Regions from separate parts of the Lysinibacillus sp. F12 genome, predicted to be linked through region 4. Evidence: riboswitches for the same ligand, from Rfam matches in the RefSeq annotation. Region 4 holds a riboswitch; each other region holds the start of a gene.
The links. Region 4 has a riboswitch for S-adenosylmethionine ahead of AC3CH7_RS21750 (MetQ/NlpA family ABC transporter substrate-binding protein). Riboswitches for the same ligand answer to the same signal wherever they lie in the genome.
Positions count from the first base shown of each region.

Region 1: another riboswitch for S-adenosylmethionine. It lies ahead of metK (methionine adenosyltransferase); the one in region 4 lies ahead of AC3CH7_RS21750 (MetQ/NlpA family ABC transporter substrate-binding protein).
Region 2: another riboswitch for S-adenosylmethionine. It lies ahead of AC3CH7_RS09145 (Na+/H+ antiporter NhaC family protein); the one in region 4 lies ahead of AC3CH7_RS21750 (MetQ/NlpA family ABC transporter substrate-binding protein).
Region 3: another riboswitch for S-adenosylmethionine. It lies ahead of AC3CH7_RS02115 (YezD family protein); the one in region 4 lies ahead of AC3CH7_RS21750 (MetQ/NlpA family ABC transporter substrate-binding protein).

Region 1 covers NZ_JBYMLP010000002.1:1,332,343-1,339,687, forward strand. The annotation lists gene AC3CH7_RS13580 (alpha/beta hydrolase) at 1-536, opposite strand, end outside; gene AC3CH7_RS13585 (gamma carbonic anhydrase) at 671-1,183, shown strand; gene metK (methionine adenosyltransferase) at 1,359-2,555, opposite strand; SAM riboswitch class I at 2,840-2,958, opposite strand; gene pckA (phosphoenolpyruvate carboxykinase (ATP)) at 3,350-4,936, shown strand; gene AC3CH7_RS13600 (alpha/beta hydrolase) at 5,021-5,977, shown strand; gene AC3CH7_RS13605 (alpha/beta hydrolase family protein) at 6,058-6,834, opposite strand; gene AC3CH7_RS13610 (NUDIX domain-containing protein) at 6,824-7,285, opposite strand.
Region 2 covers NZ_JBYMLP010000002.1:410,482-417,826, reverse strand. The annotation lists gene AC3CH7_RS09165 (Ger(x)C family spore germination protein) at 1-719, opposite strand, end outside; gene AC3CH7_RS09160 (VOC family protein) at 884-1,261, shown strand; partial or broken gene AC3CH7_RS09155 (class I SAM-dependent methyltransferase) at 1,426-1,807, opposite strand; gene AC3CH7_RS09150 (DUF3953 domain-containing protein) at 3,365-3,598, shown strand; SAM riboswitch class I at 3,724-3,827, shown strand; gene AC3CH7_RS09145 (Na+/H+ antiporter NhaC family protein) at 3,932-5,212, shown strand; gene AC3CH7_RS09140 (VanZ family protein) at 5,428-6,846, opposite strand; gene AC3CH7_RS09135 (DUF554 domain-containing protein) at 7,056-7,345, opposite strand, start outside.
Region 3 covers NZ_JBYMLP010000001.1:377,797-385,141, reverse strand. The annotation lists gene AC3CH7_RS02120 (DUF418 domain-containing protein) at 1-775, shown strand, start outside; SAM riboswitch class I at 943-1,038, shown strand; gene AC3CH7_RS02115 (YezD family protein) at 1,108-1,263, shown strand; gene AC3CH7_RS02110 (flavin reductase family protein) at 1,347-1,832, opposite strand; gene AC3CH7_RS02105 (VOC family protein) at 1,991-2,776, shown strand; gene AC3CH7_RS02100 (cold-shock protein) at 2,881-3,081, opposite strand; gene AC3CH7_RS02095 (formate--tetrahydrofolate ligase) at 3,295-4,974, shown strand; gene AC3CH7_RS02090 (hydantoinase/oxoprolinase family protein) at 5,411-7,345, shown strand, end outside.
Region 4 covers NZ_JBYMLP010000007.1:21,147-28,491, forward strand. The annotation lists gene AC3CH7_RS21735 (enoyl-CoA hydratase/isomerase family protein) at 1-215, opposite strand, end outside; gene AC3CH7_RS21740 (methionine ABC transporter permease) at 229-891, opposite strand; gene AC3CH7_RS21745 (methionine ABC transporter ATP-binding protein) at 884-1,909, opposite strand; gene AC3CH7_RS21750 (MetQ/NlpA family ABC transporter substrate-binding protein) at 2,014-2,844, opposite strand; SAM riboswitch class I at 2,934-3,039, opposite strand; gene AC3CH7_RS21755 (PPC domain-containing DNA-binding protein) at 3,162-3,665, shown strand; gene AC3CH7_RS21760 (pyridoxal phosphate-dependent aminotransferase) at 3,713-4,876, opposite strand; gene AC3CH7_RS21765 (carbon-nitrogen family hydrolase) at 4,973-5,767, shown strand; gene AC3CH7_RS21770 (PucR family transcriptional regulator) at 5,815-7,345, opposite strand, start outside.

The DNA of each region.
Region 1 (7,345 bases), on a different contig from region 4:
AGCTCACGATACCATTTCACCGAAACTACAGACATAAATGGTATATCATCCTTCATTTCTTCTCTACCCTCTACGCTACGCGTCAATTTTTCAAATGTCAGGTCATGTGTCAATTTTACATTTGCTGTTAATGCACTCAGGCTTGTTAAAGCATTTGATAATTTACCTGGTAATAGCTTCAATTGCAGCCATGGTGATGTCAAAATAATACCTGCACACTCATACTTTTTCTTTTGCATTGTATGAAGAACTAAAGTAGCGCCTAGTCCATGTCCTATTACAAAGGTTGGTAAATTATATGAAAATGCATTCTCAATCAAATTTCTTGTATATTTATTGTACAATTTGAAGTCCTCATCATGGACACGGGCAAATCTTGCATTGACACCATGATTCGGTAAATCTCCCATGACTATGTGGAAGCCTTCCAATCTTAATTTTTCTATCAGCCATGCATACCAACGGTGGTTTTCATAAGCACCATGAAGAATAGCAATCACAGCCTTTGCTTGTCCATCAGCTTCCCATTTCCACATTTACATAGTCCTCCTAAAAAATAATTACACTTTGATTATATCGAAATAACAGCTCATTTTAATTTTATATTTCCTTAAAGTTGCGTATTTGATACGATAATACTATATCTACAAAAAGAAAAGAGGCGATTCTCATGATTTATCCATTCAAAGATAAAACACCAACGATCGATCCATCTGTTTTTATTGCCGATTACGCAACCATTACTGGAGACGTAACTATTGGAGCTGAAACAACTATTTGGTTCAATACCGTGATCCGCGGCGATGTTTCCCCAACAATAATAGGTAAACGAGTAAGTATACAAGATCTTTGCTGCTTACATCAAAGTCCTAAGTTTCCACTCATTATTGAAGATGAGGTCACAGTAGGACACCAAGTAACTTTACATAGCTGTACCATTCGAAAAAAAGCCTTAATCGGAATGGGCTCCATTATTTTAGACGGTGCGGAGATTGGAGAGGGTGCATTTATTGGAGCCGGAAGTTTAGTGCCTCCTGGTAAAGTCATTCCTCCAAATAGCTTAGCATTAGGACGTCCAGCCAAAGTTGTACGAGAATTAAATGCTGAGGATAAAGAGGATATGGAACGTATCGTACGTGAATACGCTGAAAAGGGTCAGTATTATAAATCTCTACAAAAATAAAAACCTACAAAGAAATTGTACCTTCATAAAAAATTCCTCGCTTTCCATGACATTATTTGTTCAAGGAATAAGGGCGAGGTATTTTTGCAAAAAAACAAAAGGAGCAGAAAAGCCCCTTTTGTTCATAATACATTAGAATAATTTCCTAAAGACTTCAGCACTTTAGCACAATAGTTTACAGCTGTGCTTTTATGCGTAATGCGTCAGCTTTATCAGTTTGTTCCCATGGGACGTTTACATCTGTACGACCAAAGTGTCCATAAGCTGCAGTTTGTTTATAAATTGGACGACGAAGATCAAGCATTTTAATGATACCTGCTGGGCGTAAATCAAATAGCTCACGAACCCATTCTACAATTTTGCTTTCCGTCACTTTTCCTGTACCAAATGTATCTACAGCAATGGAAACAGGCTGTGCAACGCCAATTGCATAAGCCAACTGTACTTCAGCGCGTTCTGCTAAACCAGCTGCTACAATATTTTTAGCTACATAACGTGCCGCATAGGCAGCTGAACGGTCTACTTTTGTTGCATCCTTACCTGAGAATGCACCACCACCATGTCGTGCATAACCACCGTATGTATCAACAATGATTTTACGGCCCGTTAAACCAGCATCTCCTTTTGGTCCGCCAATTACGAAACGGCCAGTTGGATTGATAAAGTATTTTGTGTTTGTATCTAATAATTCGCTTGGCACTACAGGAGCAATCACGAATTGTTTTAGATCGGCCTGAATTTGTTCAAGTGTTGCTTCTTCATCATGCTGAGTTGAAATAACAATTGTATCGACACGAACAGGTACGTTATTGTCATCATACTCAATTGTTACTTGTGTTTTACCATCTGGGCGTAAATAAGCTAACTCCCCAGATTTACGAACTTCTGTTAAACGACGTGCTAATTTATGAGCTAAGCTAATTGGTAATGGCATTAACTCAGGTGTTTCATTACATGCATAGCCAAACATTAAGCCTTGGTCTCCTGCACCAATCGCTTCAATATCTGCATCTGTCATAGAACCCTCACGGGCCTCTAAAGCTTGGTCAACGCCTTGGGCAATATCTGGAGATTGCTCACCAATTGCTACAAGTACTGCTAAGTTTTCAGCATCAAAGCCATATTTACCACGTGTGTATCCAATTTCCGCCACAGTATCACGTACAATGCCTTTAATATCTACATAAGTAGAAGTAGTGATTTCTCCTGCTACTAATACTAATCCTGTTGTTACAGTTGTCTCGCACGCTACACGTGCATTTGGATCTTCTGCTAAAATAGCATCTAAAATGGCATCCGAAATCTGGTCACAGATTTTATCTGGATGCCCTTCTGTTACACTTTCTGATGTAAACAGTCGACGGTTTGTCATTTAGTTTTCCTCCTATTACTCTTACAAAAAGTATTTGTACGGTACTCATTACCCATGTCAAGTCCGCTCCTAAGGATTGAACTCTCTCAAGCCGCTGTTGTTGTCATTTCACTTTACGAGAAAAAATAACTGCTACTTAAAAACACGAGGATTTCGAAAGACCCGTCATTATAATAAGGAAAGAACTACATATACTTACCTTTACATTAATTTTTAACAATAAAAAAATCCTTTTCTCACGTTACTATACATGAGGAAAGGAATAATGACTTCGTTACCTTTCACTCTTATCGTTCAAGGGATTTTCCCTTGCATCAGGTTGGCACCAACGCATGTTGTGAAATAATACATGCAGGTTGCCGGGTTTCACAGGGCCTGACCCTCCACCAGCTCGGGATAAGAGTATCCGTTCAATTTTCATGTTACTGAAAAGGTCAATCGTTGTCAAATATTTTCTTATGTATTACTGTATAGAAAGGAAGAACAAAATTATCACCATAAAATTTTCATACTTGGGTGATGATGTAAATAGAAGAAATTTAATCCCTACAACATACCTAGCTTCTTGTGGTAACATATGTGTGGCTCAAATTTTAGACAATTTACTGTAGCATTGAATGTTTTCTACTCGAAAAACATTATTTTTTGTCAGTTTATTGAAAAGTAATAAAAACTCTAAAATAATTTCTTAATTAGTATAGATTATTTAACCCATTGTGTTATACTATTTTTGAAATTAAGAAAAAATCCCTCTAAACCAAGGGAATACTATAAAAAAGGATGGTATTTAATCGATGAATTCAGTAGAAATTGCAAACGAACTGAAGGAATTATTAAACGGCGGTAACATTAATGTTCAACTTTCAGTACCACAATTAGCAGAAAAAGCTACTTCTCGTGGTGAGGCAATGTTAACAGTAGATGGCGCAGTTCGTGCAGAAACTGGCAAATACACTGGTCGTTCACCTAAAGATAAATATACAGTAGAAGAAGAAAGCACAAAAGATCAAATTGACTGGGGTAAAGTCAATCAACCAATTTCCTCTGAAGTGTTCGATAATCTGTATGTAAAAGTAATAAAATATTTAAAAGAACGTGATGAATTATTCGTATTCAAAGGTTTTGCTGGTGCTGACAAAGATTCACAATTAAGCATCCAAGTGATTAATGAATACGCTTGGCACAACCTTTTCGCTCATCAATTATTTATCCGTCCGACTAAAGAAGAATTAGCTTCGCATGTTGCAGACTTCACTGTCATCTCAGCTCCTAACTTTAAAGCAGATCCTGCGGTTGACGGTACTGCTTCTGAAACATTCATCATTGTATCACTTGAAAAGAAAATTATCTTAATTGGTGGTACTGAATATGCTGGTGAAATGAAAAAATCTATTTTCGGAATTATGAACTACTTATTACCACAACAAGGAATCCTTTCTATGCACTGTTCAGCAAACGTTGGTGAAGCTGGCGATGTAGCATTATTCTTCGGTTTATCTGGTACTGGTAAAACGACATTATCCGCTGATCCAGACCGTAAGCTAATCGGTGACGATGAACATGGTTGGTCTGATAATGGAGTATTCAACATTGAGGGGGGTTGCTATGCAAAAACGATCAACCTTTCTGCTGAGAAAGAACCAGAAATCTACAATGCAATCCGCTTCGGTTCTGTTTTAGAAAACGTAGCTGTTGATCCAGAAACTCGTATTTGTGACTATGATGATGGCTCATTAACAGAAAATACACGTGTAGCTTATCCAATCCAATACATCGAAAATATTGTTGATCCATCTGTAGCAGGTCATCCAAAAACAATCATCTTCCTAACAGCTGATGCGTTTGGCGTATTACCTCCTATCAGCAAATTAACAAAAGAGCAAGCTATGTATCACTTCTTAAGTGGTTTCACTTCAAAACTTGCTGGAACTGAACGTGGTGTAACAGAGCCAGAACCAGTATTCTCTACTTGCTTCGGTTCTCCATTCCTTCCACTTCCTGCAACAGTGTATGCAGAAATGTTAGGTCAAAAAATTGATGAACATGGCGCACAAGTATACCTAGTGAACACTGGTTGGACTGGTGGCGAATATGGTACTGGTAGCCGTATGAAGCTTTCTTATACACGTACAATGGTACGTGCAGCTATCGATGGTAAATTAACAAATGTTGAAACGACACAAGATGCTGTCTTTGGCTTACACATCCCAACAGCAGTTGAAGGTGTACCTTCGCAAGTGTTAAATCCTCGTGAAGCATGGGCAGATAAAGCTGCATACGATGCTAAAGCTGCTGAACTTGCAGGCTTATTCAACGAAAACTTCAAGAAATTTGCAAACGTTTCGGAAGCCATTACTACACTTGGTGGTCCATTAAAATAACAACTAGAACAAGAAAAGGGAACGATATGATTCGTTCTCTTTTTCTTTCCCATACATAAACAGAAGCTAATATAGGAGATACATATGAAAAGAAAATACAAATTACTAGTAGCATTAATTACTATATTATTGGCATTAATTATTGGTGCTGGTTTTTTTGCAGGCAACTACTTTTATAATCTGGCATTAAATCCTGATACTGATAAAACAGCAGTTCTAGATGCCCCCCACAATCTAATCGATAGCAATTCAGATGAAGCTCGAGAGAAAGAGGCACGTGAGCAGTGGTTTAACAAGCATTCTGAGGAGAAGTCAATTCCATCCTTTGATTCCCTTAAGCTACATGCATACTCTATCCAAAACAGCCATCCCACAGACAAATGGGCAATTATCTTTCATGGCTATTCAAGTGATGGTACACAAATGACTAAGTATGCTAAACAATTTTATGATATGGGCTATCATGTACTCATTCCCGATGCAAGAGGACATGGTCAAAGTGAAGGTGATTATATCGGCATGGGGTGGCATGATCGTTTTGATGTAATTTCATGGATTGACGACATTGTAAATATGAATGAAGATGCTGAAATCGTTCTATTTGGGGTTTCGATGGGAGGAGCCACTGTCATGATGGCTTCAGGCGAGGATTTGCCCTCAAATGTAAAGGCAATTATTGAGGATTGCGGGTATTCTTCCGTATGGGATGAATTTTCCTATCAGTTACAAGCCATCTTTCACTTACCTTCTTTCCCAATTATGCAATTCTCTTCGGTCGTAACTAAACTAAAAGCAGGCTATACACTAGCAGAAGCTAGTGCTGTTGATCAAGTGGCAAAATCGAAAACCCCTATGCTGTTTATTCATGGAGACAACGATACTTTTGTTCCTTCGACCATGTTGGATGACGTATATGAAGCAGCAAATGTACCGAAACAAAAGTTAATGGTCGAAGGGGCTGGTCACGGTGGTGCGGAAAGCTTAGCAGGCGAGCTCTATTGGGAAACGATTCAACAATTCTTGGAAACTTATACAAAATAATTAAACGCCCCTTCCTTTAGAATACTATTCATCTCCAGATGATAGCTATGTAAAGGAAGGGGCATTAATTTTTTCATTTTCTAATGTTGCTTCATCCATTCACAAAGAGCACGAACGGTTTCACGATTTTTAGCTGGTGGGTATTGATGTGCATAATGAAGGTCATACCATGTTTCGTATGTTTTATGAGCATCCTCTAAAAAAAATGCCAGCTGTCTAGCATGCTCTATATCCACATTCTCATCCTGATAGCCATGAATAATTAACACTGGGGCTGTTATATGCTCAACTTCGAATAAAGGTGTACGAGCATCATAGGCTTCCGGTACACGGTTGGGTGTTCCTCCGATAACGCGCTTCATCATCCGTCGCATATCTGTACGTTCCCAGTAAGTGGCCGTTGCATCAGAGACTCCAGCCCATGTCACAACGGAAGTAATATCCCTTCGTAAAATAGCTGTCCATAGAGCCATGATACCTCCACGCGAAAAGCCAAAAACATGTATATTGTCGTTGCAAAATTGCTTCAGTACATCGACAGCATAAACAGCATCATAACGGTCTGCCCCTGCAAACTCATCCTTGCCTTCGCCACCTCTATTCCCACGATAATAAGGTGCAAAGACGATAAAACCTTGAGCGGCAAATTGGGCAATACGCGAGGGCCTTACCATGCCAATGCTTTGCATACCCCCTCTTAAATATAAAAAGCCATCATATGTACCTTCAGTCTTCGGCTCTGCTAAAAGTCCTTTTATTCGCAAGCCCTGTGATATATAAGTGATTTCTGTTAACCGTATTGCTGGATTGGGTGAAGGATATGCACGCTTTTCAACGATATCACCATTATTTGTCACGTCTTTTCAGCTCCTCCAGCATTTTCTCCATTCCCTCATCCTTCATATGAAAGCTTAAGTTTGGATGATGGGCAAATTCCTCATCAGTTAACCACAGCATACCGGATGTTTCTAAATCAAATTCAATGTCCTCCTGCCCAGCAAATTGTGCTGTAAAAACCGTTTTACAAAATAAGCTGTCGTCATGAACCGCATATTCTGCAAACCATTGAAGATTTTTCACACGGACACCCGTTTCTTCATACACTTCCCTTATGGCTGCATCCTCTAGCGTTTCACCTTTCTCCAGTTTGCCCCCTGGCACCTCGACACCACGTCTTTTATGAATAGTACATAGCCACTTATTTTGGTGCTTTAAAAAAACAAGGACGTGTTTGGGTTCTACGTCAAACTCACCTCTCGTAAAACTCAAATCTACGCGCAGGCCATGTAAATCTGTAAATGTTAACATATCTTCAACCTCACGTTCTTTCATGCTGAATAACAGAAGTTATTTTTTCATTGCCTACAC
Region 2 (7,345 bases), on a different contig from region 4:
GATAAGAAGCCTATAAGCTTATAGTTTTTAAAAACAGCAAGTCCACCGTATTGTAAATTAGCAGGACTATCCATTTTTTCGATGTTGGAGCTACTCTTTCCTGCATCTGCATCTCCATGTATTTGAATGGAGGGCAGAACAGCACTATGATCAATACTCCCTAAAGAATTGATTAAATCGTCTAAAATCACTGATTCAGTTGTTCCCAATGCATCTTCAGAGTCCTTTAAGGATTTTAACAATTTACTGGCAGGAATATCTTCTAACGGTGTTAATATACTTAAAATATCTTGCGCTGTTGATTCATGGGCAACAATAATATTAAAATCACTTCTTCCCTCAGGGTCCCTTTGAAATAAATCTAAAATACTATTCATACCATATTCAGCCATTTCTTCACCAATAATAATAACTTGAGTATGTGCATAATAGGGTTTCCTTGGCGTCTGCGTTGTTAATTTCCGAATAGCTTCGAATAAGGTTTTCCCTTTTGCGTGATAGGTAACAACAGGGACTTGAAAGCTTGTTGAATTCTTCGTCGCTATTTGACTTGGGTTAACGATTTGAATGGATAGCTCTATATATTCGTCTGTTTTATCGACCCCAACAGCAGTGACAATAGCTAATTCATTTAACTCTCGCTTATTCCAACATCCAGTTAACAACAAAACGGTTAGAAGTAGGAGAAAGAATGACACCGTGTGTTTAATGATTGGCACCTCCTCTAGGAAAAGGGCTAAGACATTTCCGATACTAATTAGGATAAGCAAATAATAGGGAAAATAAACAAGAAGAGGAGTACGGGGGAAATTTTTTTAGAGGACAAAAGCGTCTATTAATAGAAAAAAGTATATACATCATTTTAAATAGGAGGAAAAAAGGGATGCGATCATTATTAAATGGAGTAGAGGCCATTTTTATCCCGATAAAGGACCCTCAATTATCAGTTAAATGGTATGAGGAAAAGCTTGGGTTTAAGCTTTTAAATATAGAAGAAGACGCAGCGGTCATGAAAATAGGGGAACAATCTGTTACGGTCGTATGTTTAGTCAAAACGGAGAATCATCAACCATTACATTTTCCAGATAATCATTTTGGGGTAGGGAAATACTTCAATTTCCTATCTTCAACTATTGAAGATACCTACCAATCACTAGTAGAGCAACAAGTGGAAGTAAATCCTATCGGAGGAGAAGGACAAATAAAATTTTTCACCTTCTATGATCTAGATGGAAATCCTTTAGGGGGTTGCCAATCATAAGCGGGTCACTGTTTATAACAGTGACCCTAGTAACAAATCTAGGAGGTGTAAGGCTAATTAGCTTTACACTACTATCATATACATAAATATTATATCGAAATAGTTAATTGCCTGGGAAATAGATAGAAAATTAAGAATTGTTTTAAAAATGATTTGATTATACTTTACTTTTTAACAATGTGAAGATAATGGATTGTTTCAAAAGCGGATAGATAATCAGTTTGATGTTGAAAATAAAGCTGTTGAATTGCAGATAGAGATAGATGAGTAGCCCTGATTGATCTAGTGTCTTCTTCATTTCCTCATAGCATGAGTTCATTGGTTCACCACCAGCTGCCGCCATCTTCACCATATTCTCTACTCTGTTAGAGATACCTTTTTCCTAAATAACGATTCATCACCATAGTCCAAGACAAGTGAACTGCCTACTAGAACTAGGGCAAAAAGATGGTCTATTAAGCTAGCCAGTTGTTCTTTCTTTAAGTAATAGGAGACACCTAAGTGACTAAAAAATGTTTTTTTATACTGAAAGCCTTGTTTCAAAAGAGTCACTTTTCTCGTAATTGTGAGTCTTAATTGGCACCCACTTCATTCTGCAAAGTCGTCGGATGAAGTTGATTCATGTAAAAGAAAAGATTCTCAGCAAGGAGCAATCCCGAGGAAGTGGAAATGCACCGTAGACTTCTGGTGAATGATATATGTGCTACAACTGCAAATGGGAAATTTCATACCTCTTTTTACAGCAACCATCTCCATTCAAAGACACTGAAAAAGGCAGCTATACAATGTCAAAAGGGAGGTATAACTTTCCGTTATTACTAGGTGGGGCAGCGGGATTTTGCTATTCAAGTAAAAGCTTAAAATATTTTTAAATTTTATGTAACTTATCGCAACGTCAACCGTCTACCTTACTAGTAGAATACAAAAACTAAAGCAAGCTAGTAACATTCACTTTTCACAAAAAGGCCAGGATTCACTTATTCCGTGATTTCCTGGTCTTTTTGTGCAGACAATCCTATTTTATACGAAAAAATAGGACAAATAGTGAAACTTTTTAGCTGTTTTTTCGTATTCATAATTGAATCTAAAGCTAAGCAATATTATTAGTAAGATTCACTTTCACTTAAAAGGCTAGAACTTACATAATTATGTAGGCATCTAGTCTTTTTTGTTGGCTTTCTACTTTTATGAAAATCATGAACTTTAGAAAATTACATAGCAATGAGTAAATCCTATGCTCGAAAAAACAAGAATTCCCCCAAAAATTAGATTGGAAAATATTTTAACTTGTTCAACGCCTTAACTTAGCGTAGTATTAATACGAATCAAAACTAAGTAAATTAGTAAGATTCACTTTCACAATAAAACCAGGCGCTCTTCTATGAGGAGCATCTGGTTTTTTGTTTTTATCTGAGATTTCAAGAACATTAATTTATGAGGCAAGCTAGCCTTATCTTACAAACGTAGCCATACTTCCAACAAGTTATTTTTTGTTAACCGAATGTCATTAGTTGTGAAAAAGAGGCGAGAGCTGAAATTCCCATGGCCCGTTTTGCCATAAAGGGATAGATTTTTTGAACGAACCGAATTTTACAAATGATTATTTAAATGGGTATTGTTGGATTTTTTAAAATTATAAATCAATTTTTAAATGGTAATAGTTGTCACTATAGAGGTTAGACAAAGGATGCATCAATCGAAAAAATTAATCGGTCTTTTAGTCATTGTATATGTTTGTACATTGTTAGTTTTACCCTCTACAGATGGATTCGTTTCGGAATAATTGATGGAGGTTCTATTATAATTAGCTTTATTTCCTTATTCTTCTTCGGGTAACCATAGCGGTATTAAAGAAGATAAAGATGAACTGGATAAGCATATTGAAGCACACAATGCTAAAATTGGATAGTATGTTTTAATGATTTTAGCTTGTCTAATTTTTTTTGCTTCAGAGGGTGTCTCCAATTTAAATGACATGAAAAATTATCCTTTGTTCTTAGTCGTTGGGTTTACATTGGTCATATCACCTATCATAGAATTTATTTATTCAAAAAAAGTTAGATAACTGACAGTATTTGTTTAAGCAAAAAGGGAGGAATCGTTTTGTTAAAAACAGTACAAATTATTTTATCAACGATAGGCATCACGCTTTCCGTTTATGGACTTATTACATATGAATACCGCCTAAATTTCTTAATGATCCTTTTCCTAGGTTTATTTATGTTAACATTAGGAATTAAAGAGTTTGGGAGAGAGAGAAAATTATATGGTTGTTTTCTAGTTGGCGCATTTATATTTTCGGTATATGTGTCTATACAAAGCTTCATATTAATCTAAAAAGTTGAATTCTGGACCTTAAAGATAGTGCCAAGAAATTTTTTCTAATTAAAAACATGTTGCAATTATGGATGTTTTATTTTAGTATTTTAATATTGTGTCAAAAATATAATATAATATTTTTCTTCTTATCAAGAGAGATGGAGGGACTGGCCCGATGAAATCTCGGCAGCGGAACTATTAAGTTACTGTGCCAAATCCAGCAAGCAATGTCCTTGATAGATAAGAGGAGCGTTTTAACTATAAGGCCTCTTCTTGTTATTTCAAGATGAGGCCTTTTTTATGGTGAACAAACAAAAATAGGGCTGATTTTTAATTTTTGGGAGGTAAACAATGAGGAGAGAGAATCCATGGGCGCTAATCCCATTTGTTGTTTTTATAATTTTATTTATTGGTTCAGGGGTTATGACGGGTGATTTTTATGCCTTCCCTGTTATTGTAGCTATTAGCATTTCGGGAGCTGTGGCTCTAGCGATGAATCGAAAAGAATCGTTTTCACGGAAGGTTGATATTTTTTGCCAAGGTGCTGGAAATTTAAATGTCATGCTGATGGTTATTATTTTTCTATTAGCAGGGGCATTTTCAGAGGTAGCCAAGGGGATGGGGGCCGTAGATTCCACTGTTAACTTTGCATTATCAATTATTCCGCAAAACTTGCTTGTTGTAGGTTTATTCATCATTGCCTGTTTTATCTCTCTATCCATGGGTACGTCAGTGGGGACAATTGTTGCACTGGCGCCCATAGGAGTTGGGATAAGCGATCAGACTGAGCTATCTATTGCTTTAGTGATAGCAGCGGTTATAGGCGGTTCAATGTTTGGTGATAATTTATCTTTTATTTCAGATACTACTATTACTGCCGTTCGTTCACAAGGAGCGCAAATGAAGGACAAATTTAAGGTCAATTTTTGGATTGTATTGCCGGCAGCTATGGTTACGAGCATTATTTTAGGGTTTATGACATCCGGTGGAACAGCTCAAGTAGAGCATTTAAGCTATAATTGGGTAAAAATTGTTCCCTATGTTTTAGTGATTATTTTAGCGTTATCGGGAATGAATGTTTTCCTCGTTCTTGCATTAGGGATTGTCCTCGCCGGTGCAGTTGGCTTAGCAGATGGCAGCTATCACCTAATGAGCCTTATACAAAAAATTGGCGAAGGAATGGAAGGTATGTTTGAAATCGCCTTTCTAGCTATATTAATAGCTGGAATGGTGGAGGTTATTAAATTTAATGGAGGAATTGACTTTTTGCTCCGCCTTGTAACACGCAGGATTAAATCGCAGAAGGGCGCTGAATTAGGTATAGCTGGTCTTGTGGGCCTAACTAATTTATCTACAGCCAATAATACAATTGCTATTTTAATTGCTGGGCCGCTTGCCAAAAATATTGCTGATCAGTATGAGATTGAGCCGAAAAAGTCCGCAAGTATTTTAGATATTTTCTCCTGTACGGTTCAAGGTCTTCTCCCATACGGAGCTCAATTCCTAGTAGCCGCAAGCGTTGCCAAAATATCGCCAGTGAGTATCTTACCATACGCGTTCTATCCTATTCTTATTGGTATTTGTGGTATGATAGCTATTCTCATTGGGTACCCGAAAGAAAAGAAGGCCTAAACTTTTCTTTCAGACTGTAGACAAAAGTCATCGAGAAGTTCACTCTCGATGACTTTTGTCATTTTTAATATTTGAGTAATATACTACCAAACCTAACATGCTCCACTCTTAGGAAGCTGTCTATTTTTTAGGGGATAATTCATTCAAATACGGAGCTCATTACAATGGAAAGCCCGGTTGTCCGTTAATTGGACCCAAATATTCGGAATGAGCTATTACTTTCTTGCCTGAATTAAAGTAAACCAATCGTTGCCGTTGAACTTTCCTGCAACATTGTATATGGGCTGATAGAAACCTTTTGTATCATACATATACGAAAGCTCAATTGAATCAATCTCTATATGGTCTCCGTTTTTTATAATAAGGTCTTCCTCCTGAACGAGCGCATTATACTTTATTTGAGGAAAATCGCCTTCCTTGATCCGTTCATATACCTCTGTAGGAGATAGTATGTTTACCTCTCGTATAAATTGATTTTCATGAAGGCTGTAGGTTAATGAATACACGTGACCATCCGGTTTAAGACCAAGACTAATATCCCCAGTCCAGTAATCTTTATGTACATCGGTGCGGTCTGGTAATGTCCATTCAAATTCACCATTCTCCTGTACAGCAAATTCTGCATCTTGAGGTAGTAAAGAAAGTTCATCCATCAATGATTTCGCCTTATCTTCTTGCCCTACAGCTGAAGTTTGCTCTGGGGTATAATTATTTTCGGTTAACCACCATTGGCCCTCGGAATCATTTGTAATCAATGTATAGGGGACCTCATTTTTATCTTCCAATAAAGTCTCGTCATTGTCCTGGTTATTAGATGTATTCACCTCTAATAATCCTAATTTCTGTTGTAACAGGTCTTTTACGTCATCATTTTTAACGTTTTTCTTAAAGACAGGAGCAACAATTGATGCTGCGCTTAATTCCAATGAAGTGGATACATGAACATCTGACATTTTTGATTTTGTATAAGCGTTTATTGCTAAATGACCAAACTCTTGTTGGGCGTAGACAATGCTCATAACGATAAAAATTAAGCCCATCAATAGGGGGATAGCAAGGTTTCCAATCAGACTTTTCACCTTGACCTTTTTGTGATTGGAAATAGAAACTGCAAGTTTGTATAATTGATAGCCAATAATACCCCCAAGTGAGTTATTGATTAAATCATCAAGCTCAAAAATCCCTGCTCCTGAAAGTGTTTGATATGTTTCAATAGAGGCTGTTGCCCCCACAACTACTAGAAGTAGCCACTTAAACTCTTTACATTTAGCCATAAGTAAAGGCAAGAACATTCCTAATGGCACAAACATTAATATATTAAATAGACAATTTTGGAGATCACGTAAAGAGTATTTTTTCCACGCGTCTATATAACCGCTGAATGGTTGTAGGTTCATCTGCATGTAATGTGAAGTGCCACGACCAATAACTGTTAGCTCTAAAACAAACACAATATATCCGATAAACATTGCGCCAAGAAGAAGCTTCTTTACAGGGATTTGTTTATGGCGATCTGTTCGTCGCCTTTGATAATAAAAGTAATAAAGTGCAATTAGTAAAAACTCAAAGCCAATAATTAGGATGACTGGCAACATCAAAATTTTAATATTGCTCATGATTTCTGCAATTCCCAAGGTGTGATACTCCTTTATCAAATAATATTTTTCAAATGCTACATCTCAGGTGAGAGAATTCTTAGTAATGTCGACTTTTATAGTGTAAATGGAAATTATTAATAATTAGAGAGAATATTTATGAAGATTTCTTAAGAAAAGCGGAAAAGCCCAAGCACGCAATTGTTTTGTGCCTGAGCAAATTAGACATAAGGTTTTTTGATGGCTTTTTAATGTATAAACAAAAACACAATAATAGGGATTATTAATGATGGCAAAAGATTTAAGGTATTACATTTTTTTATACCTAAAATACTTAAACCAGACGCTAATATCAATATACCTCCTATAATCGTCAATTCATTTAGAAGGTCAGTATTGATGGAATTCTCCATTAAACTAGCTATTAAGTAAATGGAGCCTTGCCATAGAAATAATACAATACCTGAAATAGCTATCCCAATACCGAATGTAGTGGCCAAAACAATCGAAGTAATTCCATCCAATATACCGTTCGTAA
Region 3 (7,345 bases), on a different contig from region 4:
AGGAGATATATTACATTATTATGGCGTGTATATGTTTGTGGCCGCATGTCTGATTGCGCAATCCAAGAAAATGATGATCTTCATCATAGGTGCTATCCTCATCCTTTCACAATGGCTTCAAATTCAATTTAATTACCTTGCTGGTTGGCATCCAACATATGTCTTACTAGAGTATCTTGATTTTTGGACACCAGCAGGATTTATAAGAAATTTGATGTTTAATGGCTATCACCCACTATTCCCCTGGATTTGCTTCTTTCTGATGGGGATGTTAATCGGCACATTAGATTTAACAAATCGTACTATAAGAAAAATCTTACTAGTGACAGGTTTATTGCTAGTCATAATGACTGAGACTTTTTCAACATTATTTATTAAGATAACAACAACCATCCATTTATTAGATGTAGAGAGTGCATTGTATTTATTTGATACGGGACCGATTCCACCAAATATGATGTATGTCCTATCTAATTCGGCTTCGGCTATAGTCCTCATTGTAGGCTCCATCTATCTTGTAGAGACATGTAAAAATAAAGTCATTGAAGCTTTCATCTTAACCGGGCAAATGTCTTTAACCCATTATGTTGGCCATGTTTTTATAGGGATTGGGATACTAATTGTTTGCCAAAAGCTGGAGAATCAAACGCTTGCTTTTTCCATGCTGTATGCCTGCTGTTACTTTTTAGGATGTGTGTTTACTTCTGTTTGGTGGAGAGCTAAACATCATCGCGGTCCACTTGAATCCTTGATGAGGAAATGGAGTTCGAAATAAATTAGTAGATAGCCATCTATTTCTTACTGATTAGGCATAAAATACTTTAGGTATAGGCAGTTTTCTAATCTAAAATACACATTACAAAGTATTCAGCTAGGTTTTCTAATATTTTATATTGACAATCGTATAACAGAATTATAGAATTATTTTCAAGAAACGCAGTACTCTTATCGAGAGAGGTGGAGGGACCTGGCCCAATGAAGCCTCGGCAACCGAAAAAATAGGTGCCAAATCCAACAGATGTATCTGAGAGATAGGAGGGGCTATCAATTAGCTTGATGCATTGGCCTCTTTTGTACAACAAGAATCAGAAAGAAGGGGTGTATCGTATGGCTCAGTCGACAAAGGTAGAAGATAAGAAATTAGAGGCTATTGCAAAGGCCATTCAAAATCTTGAATTTGGTGAAGTGCATATTACGATTCAGGATGGTGTAATTGTTCAAATTAATAGGCTTGAAAAGCAGAGATTTCCACAAAAGAAATAAAGATCATTTCAGATGAACGATGTGAAAAGGCCACCAATAAGCATGGTTTCCGTTGCTTACAAGTGGCCCTTTTTTTATGAGAATTAGCTATAAAAGCTTTTTGGAATCTGACCGATATGACGGCGATGGTAGAGAAGCGGTTCCTTTTGAGAATTTGTAATATCTAGTACTTGCCCAATAAAAATAGTATGATCGCCAGCATCTATCTGTTGAAATGATTTACATTGTAAAATAGCTGCTGTATCATGTAAAATCGGTAGCCCAAATGATGAAGTAGACCATTTTGCCTGAGCAAAGCGATCTGGGACTTTACTTGCAAATAATGTACATAAATGCTCTTGATCACTCGCTAAAATATTAACAGCGAATTTTCCAGCACCCATAAAATAAGGATGGAGCTGAGATTTTTTATCCAGTGACCATAAAATAAGTAGTGGGTCAATGGAAACAGATGCAAAAGAATTGACGGTTAAGCCAATTGGATTCGTTTCATGACATGCTGTAACAACCGTTACACCTGTAGGATAGTTACCTAATGCCAATTTAAAAGCAGCTACATGATCTGTCATTCAAATCACCTCTTTATAGTGAGTAATAAATTAGTTAACGGAGTTAGTAGGGAAATTGCACTTTTTTTCATACCAGCTAGTAACTCCTTTTCTTAAGTAAATATTAAATCAATTACACATCTAGGTAAAGCTAATGGGGGAAAGAAAGGGGAATTGCCATGACTTTATATTTTGATCATCTGGTACATCAAGTAGAATCTCCGGAAAATATAAAGGTTTTCTTCAATAAACGAAATGTCCATACAGTGAACGGTGGTCAACACACGATGTGGGGGACTTACAATACGCTAAGCTACTTTGGCTTAAGCTATATTGAACAAATCGCTATTTATGATCGTGATTTATTTGAGCAAGCGGCCCAGTACCCATATTCCCTACATTATACGTTTAAACGTAATCATGAGCGCCAAGGATTTTCACGAATTGCCTTGCGCACCCAAAATATTGAAGAAGAGGGTCAACGATTGCGTGCATTGGGCTTTGATGTATATGGTCCCGATGCTTGTAGTCGAACAAGACCAGATGGCACGATAATCGAATGGAAGCTATTGCATTTTGGCAGGGCTGACCTTGCATTGGATTTCCCATTCTTAATTGAATGGGCAGATGAAGATGAGAAACGTCTTGCTCAATTAAAAGCTAGTGGCGCGATTGATGAAACGCAAGCTATTACCATGGAATCGATTCAGTTTTATGTCAGGGATGTGGAGAAGACGGTGCAGCTTTGGCAGAAGGTATTACAGCTACCCAAGTTTGTGCAGCATGAGCAGTTTGTGTCTCTACAGCTACCGAATATGCGCTTGGATTTTTATGAGGAAGCGGCAGCATCTAGCATGACGCTCGGGCATTTAAAAGAAGGGCCTATCGGTGTAACATTGAACGATCCACACAGAACCAAGGAAACATTAGTTTGTCCAGGTGCTTTTTATTGGATTAATAGATAAATTAAAAATCCACTTCAATCGTTGAAGTGGATTTTTATGTGTAAACATGTCAAAAAGCGGATTGAACTATTTTTAAATATTTCATCCACCTTCAGTTTCCTAGCTTATAATTTTACAACATTTGATGCTTGCGGGCCGCGATTGCCTTCCACAACATCAAATGAAACCTTTTGACCTTCTTCAAGTGTACGGAAGCCTTCCTCCTGGATGCCCGTAAAATGTACAAATACATCTTCTCCATCATCACATTCAATAAAGCCATAGCCCTTTTCATTATTGAACCACTTTACGATCCCCTGTTGCATAAGCATTCGCCTCCAATGCGCTTGAAAGTAAAATAAAGTTAAAGAAATCGTGCTATCAATGAGAAAATGTGAAAAAATAGCATTTTCTCTTAGAACATACATGAATTGAACAAAAATGTCAATTGATTGTCGGAATGCGAGCATATCTGGCTTTCTTTTTTTTCACAATTAAGACTATAATGGAAATGAACAACATAGAAAGTAGGATGCCAAATGACAACGAAAAATCAACCATTAACAGATTTAGAAATCGCGAGTCAAGCAGTAATCAAACCTATTACGGAAATTGCCCATGCTGCAGGTATTCCAGAGGATGCACTTGAGCAGTATGGCCGCTACAAAGCAAAGATTGACCCATTAAAAATTACAGCTCAAGGTGAGGACGCAAAGGTTGTGTTAGTGTCAGCTATTAGTCCAACCCCAGCAGGTGAAGGAAAGTCAACTGTGACTGTAGGACTAGCTGATGCCCTTCATCAATTAAATAAGAAAGTGATGGTAGCGTTACGTGAACCTTCGCTTGGTCCAGTAATGGGCGTAAAAGGTGGCGCAACTGGTGGGGGCTACGCACAGGTTGTACCAATGGAGGATATTAACTTACACTTCACTGGTGATCTTCATGCGATAACAACAGCCAACAATGCTTTATCTGCATTTATTGATAATCATATCCACCAAGGGAATGTCTTAAACATTGATCCACGACGTATTATTTGGAAACGTGTGATGGATTTGAATGATCGCTCATTACGTAAAGTGATTGTGGGATTAGGTGGACCTGTTCAGGGCATGCCGCGTGAAGATGGCTTTGATATTACGGTTGCCTCGGAAATTATGGCAGTGTTCTGTTTAGCAACAAGTATTGAGGATTTGCGCGAACGCATCGCTAGCATCGTGATTGGCTATACCTTTGAGCGTGAGCCTGTCTTTGTGCGTGATTTACAGGTAGAGGGTGCCTTAACATTATTATTAAAGGATGCCTTTAAGCCAAACTTAGTACAAACATTGGAAGGGACACCAGCAATTATACACGGTGGTCCATTTGCAAATATTGCCCACGGCTGTAACTCCATTATGGCGACACAAACTGCTCGTAAACTAGCGGATATTGTGGTGACGGAAGCGGGCTTCGGCTCTGATTTAGGTGCTGAAAAGTTCATGAATATTAAAGCACGTAAAGCAGGCTTTAAGCCAAGTGCCGTTGTGATTGTAGCAACGATTCGTGCATTAAAAATGCACGGTGGTGTTCCAAAAACATCACTTGTCGGTGAAAATGTGGAAGCACTGCTCCAAGGGATTGAAAATTTAGCTAAACACGTCGACACGGTACGTACATTTGGTGTTGAACCGATTATTGCATTAAATCGTTTCATTACAGACACAGAGGCAGAGCTGGAAGCAGTTCTAAACTGGTGCCAAGAAAACCATGTACGTATTGCCCGAACAAATGTCTGGGAAGAGGGCGGTAAAGGTGGAGTAGCCTTAGCTGAACAAGTACTAGCTGTGTTGGAAGAAGAAAACAACTTCTCACCATTATATGATGTAACAGAATCCATTGAAGAAAAAGTACGCACTATTGTACAAAAGGTATATGGTGGGAAAGATGTCCAATTCACTGACCAAGCTAAAAAACAAATGGCTCAAATCGAAAAATTTGGCTGGGATTCTTTGCCGATTTGCATGGCGAAAACGCAATACTCTTTATCCGATCAACCAAGTTTACTTGGACGTCCTGAAGGCTTTACAGTGACAATTCGTGAGGTGATACCGAAGCTAGGTGCAGGTTTCCTAGTTTGCCTGACAGGCGATATTATGACAATGCCGGGCTTACCAAAAGCTCCTGCTGCGTTACGCATGAATGTCGACAATGACGGACATGCGGTAGGATTGTTCTAATAAAATGTTGAAAGGCTGCCCTTTAAAATAGGGGCAGCTTTTTTTATTGGTTGGCTGATAGGAGCCTAAACATTTTTTATTTCACTACTATTTCTCCCACCAGTGCCACTAAAATAGGCATCTCCCCTTATAGTTGAAAATTGTCTAAACATTCATCATCACTTTTTTAGAAAATTTAAGTTTCTAGTTTAAAAACTAGGATTTCTTTTCATGCCATTACAAACTCGAGAAGCTTCCTTATATAAATGTGTTTGGTAATTTTTATTTATAATTATCTAATATTGGAAAGGAAAAGCGGAATTTTACAACGCTGTGCAATTGTCAAATGAATTTTTATTTAAAAAATACATTGAATTTTCTTTTTATTTTAAATATAATTTACTTAATTCTAATTCGGAACACTGTACCGATTATAGGAACGCGGAGGGATGGAGTCTTGAAAATCGCAACAGATATTGGCGGTACTTTTACCGACCTAGTTTATACAGATGAGAAAGGAAATCTTCATTTTGACAAGGGGCATACGACGCCAGGGCATTTTGAGGATGGTATATTAAACGTATTAGGACGACATGTAACAGAGGATTCTCTCATTGAATCATTTATTCATGGTTCTACTGTTATTATCAATACATTAACAGAGAGAAAAGGGGGCGTAGTTGGATTAATTACAACAAAAGGCTTCCGTGATGTATTAGAAATTGCACGTGGTAACCGACCAGACTTATATAATTTTAAATATACAAAGCCAGCACCTTTTGTAGAGCGTTATTTACGACAAGAAATTGATGAACGCATTGATTTTAAAGGAAATATTATGAAAGCGCTTAATAGGGATGAAGTTGGTAAGATTGTCCGTCAATTTAAGGAGTTAGGTGTAGAGGCAATTGCCATTTCCTTAATTCATGGCTATAAAAATCCCATTCACGAGCAGCAATTAAAAGAAGAAATATTGAACATTTGGCCTGAGGTGTATATTACGCTTTCAAGCGAAACCATTAAAGAATATCGTGAATATGAAAGAACCAATACAACTGTTTTAAATTCATATGTAAAGCCAATTGCTCATGCTTATTTAAAAAGCTTAAAAGAAAAATTAAGTACAATTGGTATTACCGACCATTTGAAAATTATGCAATCAAATGGTGGTACAACAAGCTTTGATAAAGCGATGGAGCTGCCAATCAATCTAGTAGAATCTGGCCCTGTAGCCGGAATGTTTGGAGCTGCAAAATTAGGTGAGCTTCTAAATGAATCCAATATTATCGCCTTTGATGTGGGGGGGACGACAGCGAAATGCTCACTTATTACAGATGGCAAAGTAAATGTTACGACAGATTACTATATTGAAAGAAATGAAAAATTTGCTGGCTATCCCATTAAAACACCAGTTGTAGATATAGTGGAAATCGGCAATGGTGGGGGCTCTATCGCTCGTGTGGACCAGTTCGGTTCCTTAAAGGTTGGTCCAGATTCTGCTGGGGCAAACCCAGGTCCAGTAGCCTATGGGTTAGGTAATACACAGCCAACAATTACAGATGCTAATGTTTATTTGGGAAGATTATCATTAGCAAACTTCGATAATCCAGTTTCTATTGACAAAGTGGAGGAGGCACTTATTGAAGCGATTGCGAAACCGTTTCATGTCTCAGCCGAGGAAGCAGCGCAAGGTATTTTAGATATTGCGAATTCTAATATGTTAAATGCGTTGAAGCTCATTTCCATTCGTAAAGGCTATGACCCAGAAGATTTTACAATGGTTGCCTTTGGTGGTGGTGGTCCACTACATGCTATTAATTTAGCAGAGGAATTAGGCATGAAAAAGGTCATTATCCCTTATGGCTCTTCTGTCTTTTCTGCATTAGGAATGATGATGACAGAATATCGCCAAGACTATATTCAAACAAGTTTAATGGACTTTGATCACGTGCATCTTGCTGACATTCAAGCGAATATTAATCAAGCTATTGAAAGTGCCTATGCAGACGCACCTTTATCGAAAGAGCATTATTATTTCGAAATTAATTATGACTTACGTTATAAAGGCCAAGAGCATGCAGTTAAATTGAACGCATCGAATATCACAATTGATGATAAAGGGCTTCTCCAATTGGCTGAAGCGTTCCATGTAAAACATAAACAAGAATTTTCATTCGATTTACCAACTACTCCAATAGAATTAGTGAATCTACATCTTACCATCTATGGAAAAGATGAGGCTGTTCAATTTAAAGAATTAGATTTCTCTCATATTGATGTGTCAACTTGTATTAAAACAAAACGCAACTTATATGTAAAAGAAAAGGGGTGGGTTGAGGTCAATGTTTATGATCAACAAAAGCTTGCTCCGGGTTATGTCATTACAGGCCCT
Region 4 (7,345 bases):
TCTAAAAATTCACTAATATCTGCGCCTGAGGAAAAGGCGACTTCATTGACACCCCGTACAATTAATAGCTTGATAGACATATCTGTACGTAACTCTTCTAGCTCGTCTATGATCGCTTGGAACATTGCTCTCGATAAAGAATTCCGTTTGTCGGGACGGTTTAACACTAGCGTTGCGATATAGCCGTTTTTCTCTACATAAATCTCAGTTGCCATGGATATCTTCCTCCTAGTCTTTCTTCAATTTGGCTGAAATGCGATTGCCTATGGATTGTATGCTTTGTACAAGGATGATTAAAATAAACACCGTTGCATACATGACATCTACCTCGTAGCGTAAATGACCATAACGGTAAGCGAGGTCGCCTAAACCACCAGCACCAACCATTCCCGCCATTGCTGTTGCGCCAATCAATCCAATTGTAGCAATCGTTAAGCCTAAAATAATGGATGGGCGTGCTTCACGTAATAATACATGCCAAATGATATGGCGACGTTTAATACCCATGGCTGTGTAGGCTTCGATAACGCCAGAATCAACCTCTAAAAGCGCTGACTCCATCAGTCTTGCAATATAAGGAGCTGTATAAACTACAAGCGGAACAATAACGCCTTTAACACCAATCGTTGTACCGACGATAACCTTTGTAAAAGGTAAAATGAAGAATAGTAAGATGATGAATGGCACTGAACGGATAATATTGATGATTAAATTAAATAATTGATAGAAAAATTTATTTTCAAAGGATTGACCAGGTCGTGTTAAAACAATTAAAAGACCTAAAGGTATACCGATTAGAATGGAAAAGAATAATGAAATTCCGACCATTTGAAATGTTTCGATAATTGCTTTGCCAATAACCTCAGACCAATCATGAAAGAAATTATTCATGGAATTCTCCTCCTAACTCTTCAACAGTAACGCCATTCTCTGCAAAATAGGTTAGCGCTTTTTGAACAATGCTTGGCTCTCCGTTTAAATGCACCACAATATTACCGACAATGCCGTTTTTTAATTCAATAATATTGGCTGTTAGGATGTTTGGTTGTACATCATATACTTTGCTGACTTCAGCTAATAATGGCTTCCCAGTACTTTCCCCAAGAAATGTTAAACGAATGACGCTACCTGAAACATTTAGCTGCTCAATAAGAGAAGGAGTTAAGTTACGCTGTGAAATGGTACTTAAAAACTTTCTTGTAGTAGGGTGTTGGGGCTTTGCAAAGAGCTCAATAGCCGTACCAAATTCAACTACTTTCCCGGCCTCTAGAACAGATACCTCATCACATATTTTCTGAATAACATTCATTTCATGTGTAATCAGTAGGATTGTAATTCCTAATTCACGATTAATTTTTAACAATAGTTCAAGAATGGCCTCTGTCGTTTCAGGATCAAGGGCACTTGTTGCTTCATCACTAAGTAAAATCTCTGGCTCTTGCGCTAGAGCGCGTGCAATTGCGACACGTTGCTTTTGTCCACCTGAAAGCTGATTGGGGTAGCTATCTAGCTTTTCTGTTAAACCTACAATTTCGGCATATTTAGCCACACGATTTTGGACTTCTGTTTCGTTATAACCAAGTAGCTTTAAGGGAACCGCAATATTGTTATAAACTGTTGCTGTCTTTAAGAGATTAAAATGTTGAAAAATCATGCCAATCTTTTGCCGTGTTTGACGTAAGTCATGAAGTGAAAGGGTAGTAATATCCACATTATCAATCAAAACCTTGCCTGCTGAGGGACGCTCTAGTAAATTAACACAACGAATAAGCGTACTTTTACCGGCACCACTATACCCAATTACACCATGAATTTGTCCTTTTTTTACATGAAGATTAATTCCGTCCACTGCCTTAATACTGCCTTTTTTCGTCTTATATTCTTTTGATATATTTTGTAATTGAATCATCAGATTACTTGCTCCTTTCTTAGCTTCTAAAAAGCAAGAATCTGCGCGATTTCCATAGTGGACAATTGGCAGATTCTCAGCCTTATATCAGCTTTTGGCATGTATTACCAGATAGGGATTACAGAACCTTTGAATTCCTCTTCAATGAATTGGCGCACTTCATCAGACTGGTAAGCCTCAACGAATTTTTTAATTGTTGGGTCATTTTCATTTTCAGCACGAACGACAATGTAGTTCACATATGGAGAGTCAGTAGATTCTAAAAGAATAGAGTCCTCTTGTGGATTAATGCCAGCTTCCAGCGCAAAGTTCGTATTAATAGCAGCTACATCTACTTCACTAAGCTGCTTAGGAATTTGTGCGGCTTCTAATTCTATGAATTTTAAATTCTTTTTGTTTTCTTCCACGTCACGAACAGATGCTGTTAAGTCCGCTCCATCTTTTAATTTAATATAGCCTGCCTCTTGTAAAACAAAGAGAGCTCGCGCTCCATTTGTTGGGTCATTCGGTAAGCCAAATGTTGCGCCTTCAGGAACGTCATCCAATGATTTATATTTTTCAGAGTAAATCCCCATAGGATTTAAAATTGTTTTGCCAACTGGTACTAAATCTGTATCGTGATCTTTATTAAAAGTATCGAGGAAAGGTTTATGCTGATAGCTGTTTGCATCAAGATCTCCTTCAGCTAAGGATGTATTGGGTAAAACATAATCAGAAAAAGATTTTAGTTCTACTTCTAGCCCCTTTTCCTTTGCGACTTTAGCAGCTACCTCTGCAATTTGCTCATGAGGTCCTGAAGTGACACCCACGACAATTTTATTTTCATCGATAGCGTCGCTTTTTCCTGTACTATCTTCTTTAGAGCCACAGCCCGCTAGTGCTGCTACTAATGTAAGACTTGCTAAACCTACTAAAAATTTATTTTTCTTCTTCATGAAAACTACCTCCAAAAATTGTTTTATCGGTTTTTTGAAAATAAAAAAACTCTCTTATAAATTAAGAGAGGCTCATGAAAAAAAGTCCTCTCTTATCTATCAAACGAATTTCGTTTGCAGGATTTAGCACCTTCCTTCATAAAAGGAGGTTGCCGAGCTTCATAGGGCCAGTCCCTCAGCTACTCTTGATAAGAGATTCATATTATATTTTTGTATTTCCGATAGAACTAATATAATTTATAGGGTATAGTAAGTCAATAAATATTTTTGAAATTTTTTATATTGTTATAATATTTTGTCGCGAAGGAGGGGGAAGAATGCCAGTAAGAGTTAATTATGGCATAGGTTCATTTGGTAAGGTGATTAGTGCACGTCTTCTCATGGGGACAGACATCATTGAAGGAATAGAGGCACTTTGTGAAGAGAATAATATTGATTCAGCAACCATTATTAGTTGTATTGGTAGTTTTCAAAAAAGTAGCTTTGTTTATTTAGTACCCGATGAAACCTCCCACATTAAAGTTCGATTTAGTGATGTGGTAGAGAAAGAGGGGCCACTCGAGTTTATCCAAGGTTCAGGAGTGGTTTGTAAGCGTGATGCAGGATATGAAACGCATTTCCATGGTTCCATGAGTGATCAATGGGGAGTGGTTTCAGGCGGTCATTTTATAAAGGGCGGAAATATCGTCATAACAGCAGATGTAGTACTGGCAGAAGTGCAAGGCATTCAGCATATCCGTCAGATGGATGATGAAACAGGTCACGTACAATTTTATCCATTAGAACATGTGTTAGATTTTCCAAGGAAAATTGAAAAATAGTAAGTCCTGTAGCTAGTGAAAGCTACAGGACTCTATATGGTTACATGTTAAAATAATTTCAATTGCTCAATTCTTTGGATGGCCTCTCGTAAACGTTCCTCGCTTACAAGCAAGCCAATACGCACATAGCCTTCCCCATATTGACCAAAGCCATTACCTGCGGCTACTGCAATATCAGCTTTGTCGAGCAATATATCGGCGAATTGTTCGCTTGTAAAACCTAATGGGACAGGGAGCCAGGCAAAGAAGGAGCCTTTTGGTGCTGTTACTTGCCAGCCAATTCTATGCGCTTCTTCGATTAGAACATTTCGACGACGCTCATAGGTAGCTCTTAGCTCATCTGCACATTCCTGTGAAGCTGTAAGGGCAATAGCTGCTGCTTGTTGAATAGCTGGAAATTGACTACAAAACAAATGATCCTGAATAAGATTAATCGCAGCAATTAAATCAGCATTACCAACAGCAAAGCCTATACGCCAACCTGCCATATTATAAGTTTTTGATAATGTGTACATTTCGATTCCAACTTCTTTTGCGCCATTGGCCTGTAAAAAGCTAATAGGCTTATTGCCATCAAATCCAATTGCACCATATGCAAAATCATGTGATACGATGATATTATGCTCCTTAGCAAAGCGAACAGTTTCTTCAAAAAATTCAAGTGTTGCTGTACCACCCGTAGGATTATTTGGGTAATTTAAGTACAGTAACTTGGCCTTTTCCTTAACTTCTTTAGGTAGGGCATCATAATCAGGTAAGAAATGATTCTCAGCAAAAAGTGGCAACACTTCAAAATTTACATCACCTAATACAACACCTGATAAGTAGTCTGGATAGCCAGGGTCTGGTAATAGCATTGTATCCCCTGGATTTAACACAGCCAAAGGTAGCTCAACAAGACCAATTTTTGTGCCACCAAGAATCGCTACTTCAGTATCGGGATTAATCTCCACATCATATTCCCGTTTATAAAAGTCGGCAGCCGCTTGACGTAGTTCGGCGATACCACGAAATGGCGAATATTTGTGGTTTTGAGGATTTTCAGCTGCTCCCTGTAATGCTTGAATAATATGAGTAGGCGTAGGCTGGTCGGGATTTCCTTGACCAAGATTAATCACATCGCGTCCTTCTTCCAAGGCATTGTTTACTTTTTGGACAAGCGCCGCAAAAAATTGAGTGGGTAATTGCTGTAGTTTTTTCGAGAATTCCATGCATGATCACCTTTTTCAGAATATAATAATTATTATTAAAGAATATGAAGCAAATAGTATTACTTTTTTTGTTAATTGTCTATAGGAGGAATTATTATGAAAATCGGTTGTATTCAGTTAAACATTGGCTTCGGCAAAGTAGAAGAAAATTTTATACGGGCGGAGGACAAGATTCGTGAAGCAGCAAAACTAGGGGCAGAAATTATTGTGCTACCGGAAATGTGGAATACAGGCTACGCATTGGAGAAACTACCAGAATTGGCGGATGTCAATGGTGAGCGTTCAAAAGTATTTTTAGCTAACTTAGCGAAGGAGCTTAGTGTACATATTGTCGGTGGCTCCGTTTCCACAAAAAAGGACGACAAGTTTTACAATACGATGTATACATTTGATAACAATGGAGTACTTGTTGGGGAATATAGCAAGGCACATCTTTTTCGTTTAATGGACGAGCATCTTTATTTAGAGGCTGGAGATGATATGAATCGATTTGCGCTAGGACCAATTGAAGCGGCTGGTGTCATTTGCTATGATATTCGTTTCCCTGAGTGGTTACGTGCACATGCCCTCCAAGGAGCGAAGGTGCTGTTTGTACCAGCTCAATGGCCGACACCTAGAATTGATCATTGGAAAACATTGCTGCAAGCGCGAGCGATTGAAAACCAATGCTTTGTTATAGCAGTTAACCGTATTTCGAGAAAAGTAGAAAACTTTAATGGGCAATCGATGATTATTCAGCCATGGGGTGAAGTGCTTTGGGTTGGTGCTGAAGACGAGGAAGTTGCAGTAATTGATGTAGATTTCTCCATAGTTGATGAAGTACGTGGAAGAATTCCTGTATACGATGATCGTCGACCAGGACTTTATCAAGATGTTGTGGTGAAAGGATAATGAGATGGCACGTTGAAGGGGAGAGGCCTCTTGAACGTGCCTATTTTTTAACTCTTGTCATCAATTAAGGAGTTTGCAAGGAGCATAAATTCTAGAGTGATGCGATTATGACCCTTCATGAAATTTTCTCCGAGTAAACTTTCAAGCTTTTTTAAGCGGTGATACAGTGTTTGACGAACAATAAACAATTGGTTAGCCGTTTGCTGCTTGGAGCCGTTTGATTGTAAATAGACTTGTAATGTTTCAAGGAGCTTGCTGTTATATTTTTCATCATACTCAATAACTGGCTGTAAATAGTCATTTATAACTTCCTTTAAATTCACCTGCATTTGTAATTTATAGATTAAATGATACAAATGCAAATCGTCGTAAAAGAATGATGAAGCTTGCACCTTGCGGCAAATATATAATGTTTCTAAAGCAGTTTGATAGCTTTTGAAGATATCTTGTACATCTGCAACAACTTTACCAACTGCTATTTGAAACTCTTGAGTTTGCTGTTTTTTATAAAATTCAGTTTTAGGAAGCGAGGTGAAGATGCTATTTAGTATTTCACGAATCGCTCGACAATCTTTGGCATGAAGTAAAATAAAAATGACATAGCTTTTTCTTTCGAATAAAAACGGGATAAAGCCATGCTGTTCAAAGAGATTACGGTAATAAAGTTTACTATAGACAATATCCTCCTGCGCTTTCATGACTGTACTAGGAGTGGCCAAAATAAAGACAACGCCACTAGATTGTGAAAAGTTGGTATAGTGGGAAACGATAAATTTATAGATTTCTTCCTTGGATAGCTTTTGGTCGATCCAATCAGCTAAAATTGAGGCGTCCTCAATATTCTTTTTCTCCTCAATATAGAACTCTCGCATTAATAATTGTGCTAATGCTGTTGCTGTACGGTCTAAAATTAATAATTCAAACTCTGAAAATAGACCATCTTCACGGAATAAGGTTAAATCTGCATAATGCTGATCAAAAATATAGATGGGCTCATGTTTAAATTGCTGAGCATATTTATTCAATGCTAATAATTGCTGACGTTTACTTTTAGTCATATTAGGATATAAGACGGGTTCCCGTCCCTTAATAGAAAACATAATTTGTGTTTTTAATTCGATATACATATTTTGTAAGATGTCTTCCGTATTTTGTCCTAACACCGTATTTTTATTTAAAGTTTGTGAGTAGGATTCTAGTGTCGAAACCATTAAATACTGCTGATTTATAATTTGACTATGTAAATCCTGTGTAATGCGAACAAAAGGAACCGCTTCATGAAAAACAATAATCGGGAACTGATGACGATTTGCAATAGCAAGTATTGCTTCTGGAACTGCTTGAATAGAAGAGCCATACTCAATACAAAGGGCAGCACAATTTTTTTCAATTAAGGATTCAATAAACGTCATAAAATCTTCAATGCCATGTTGAAGACTGATCCCCGTCGTTAACACCAGCTCTTCTCCAACTAAAAAATTATCTACATGGACTATTTCAAGAACATGTGCCCACTTTACGATTCTTAATAACCCCTCATGACCTGCAACTACCTCTGCATTCTGAAAGTATTTATTG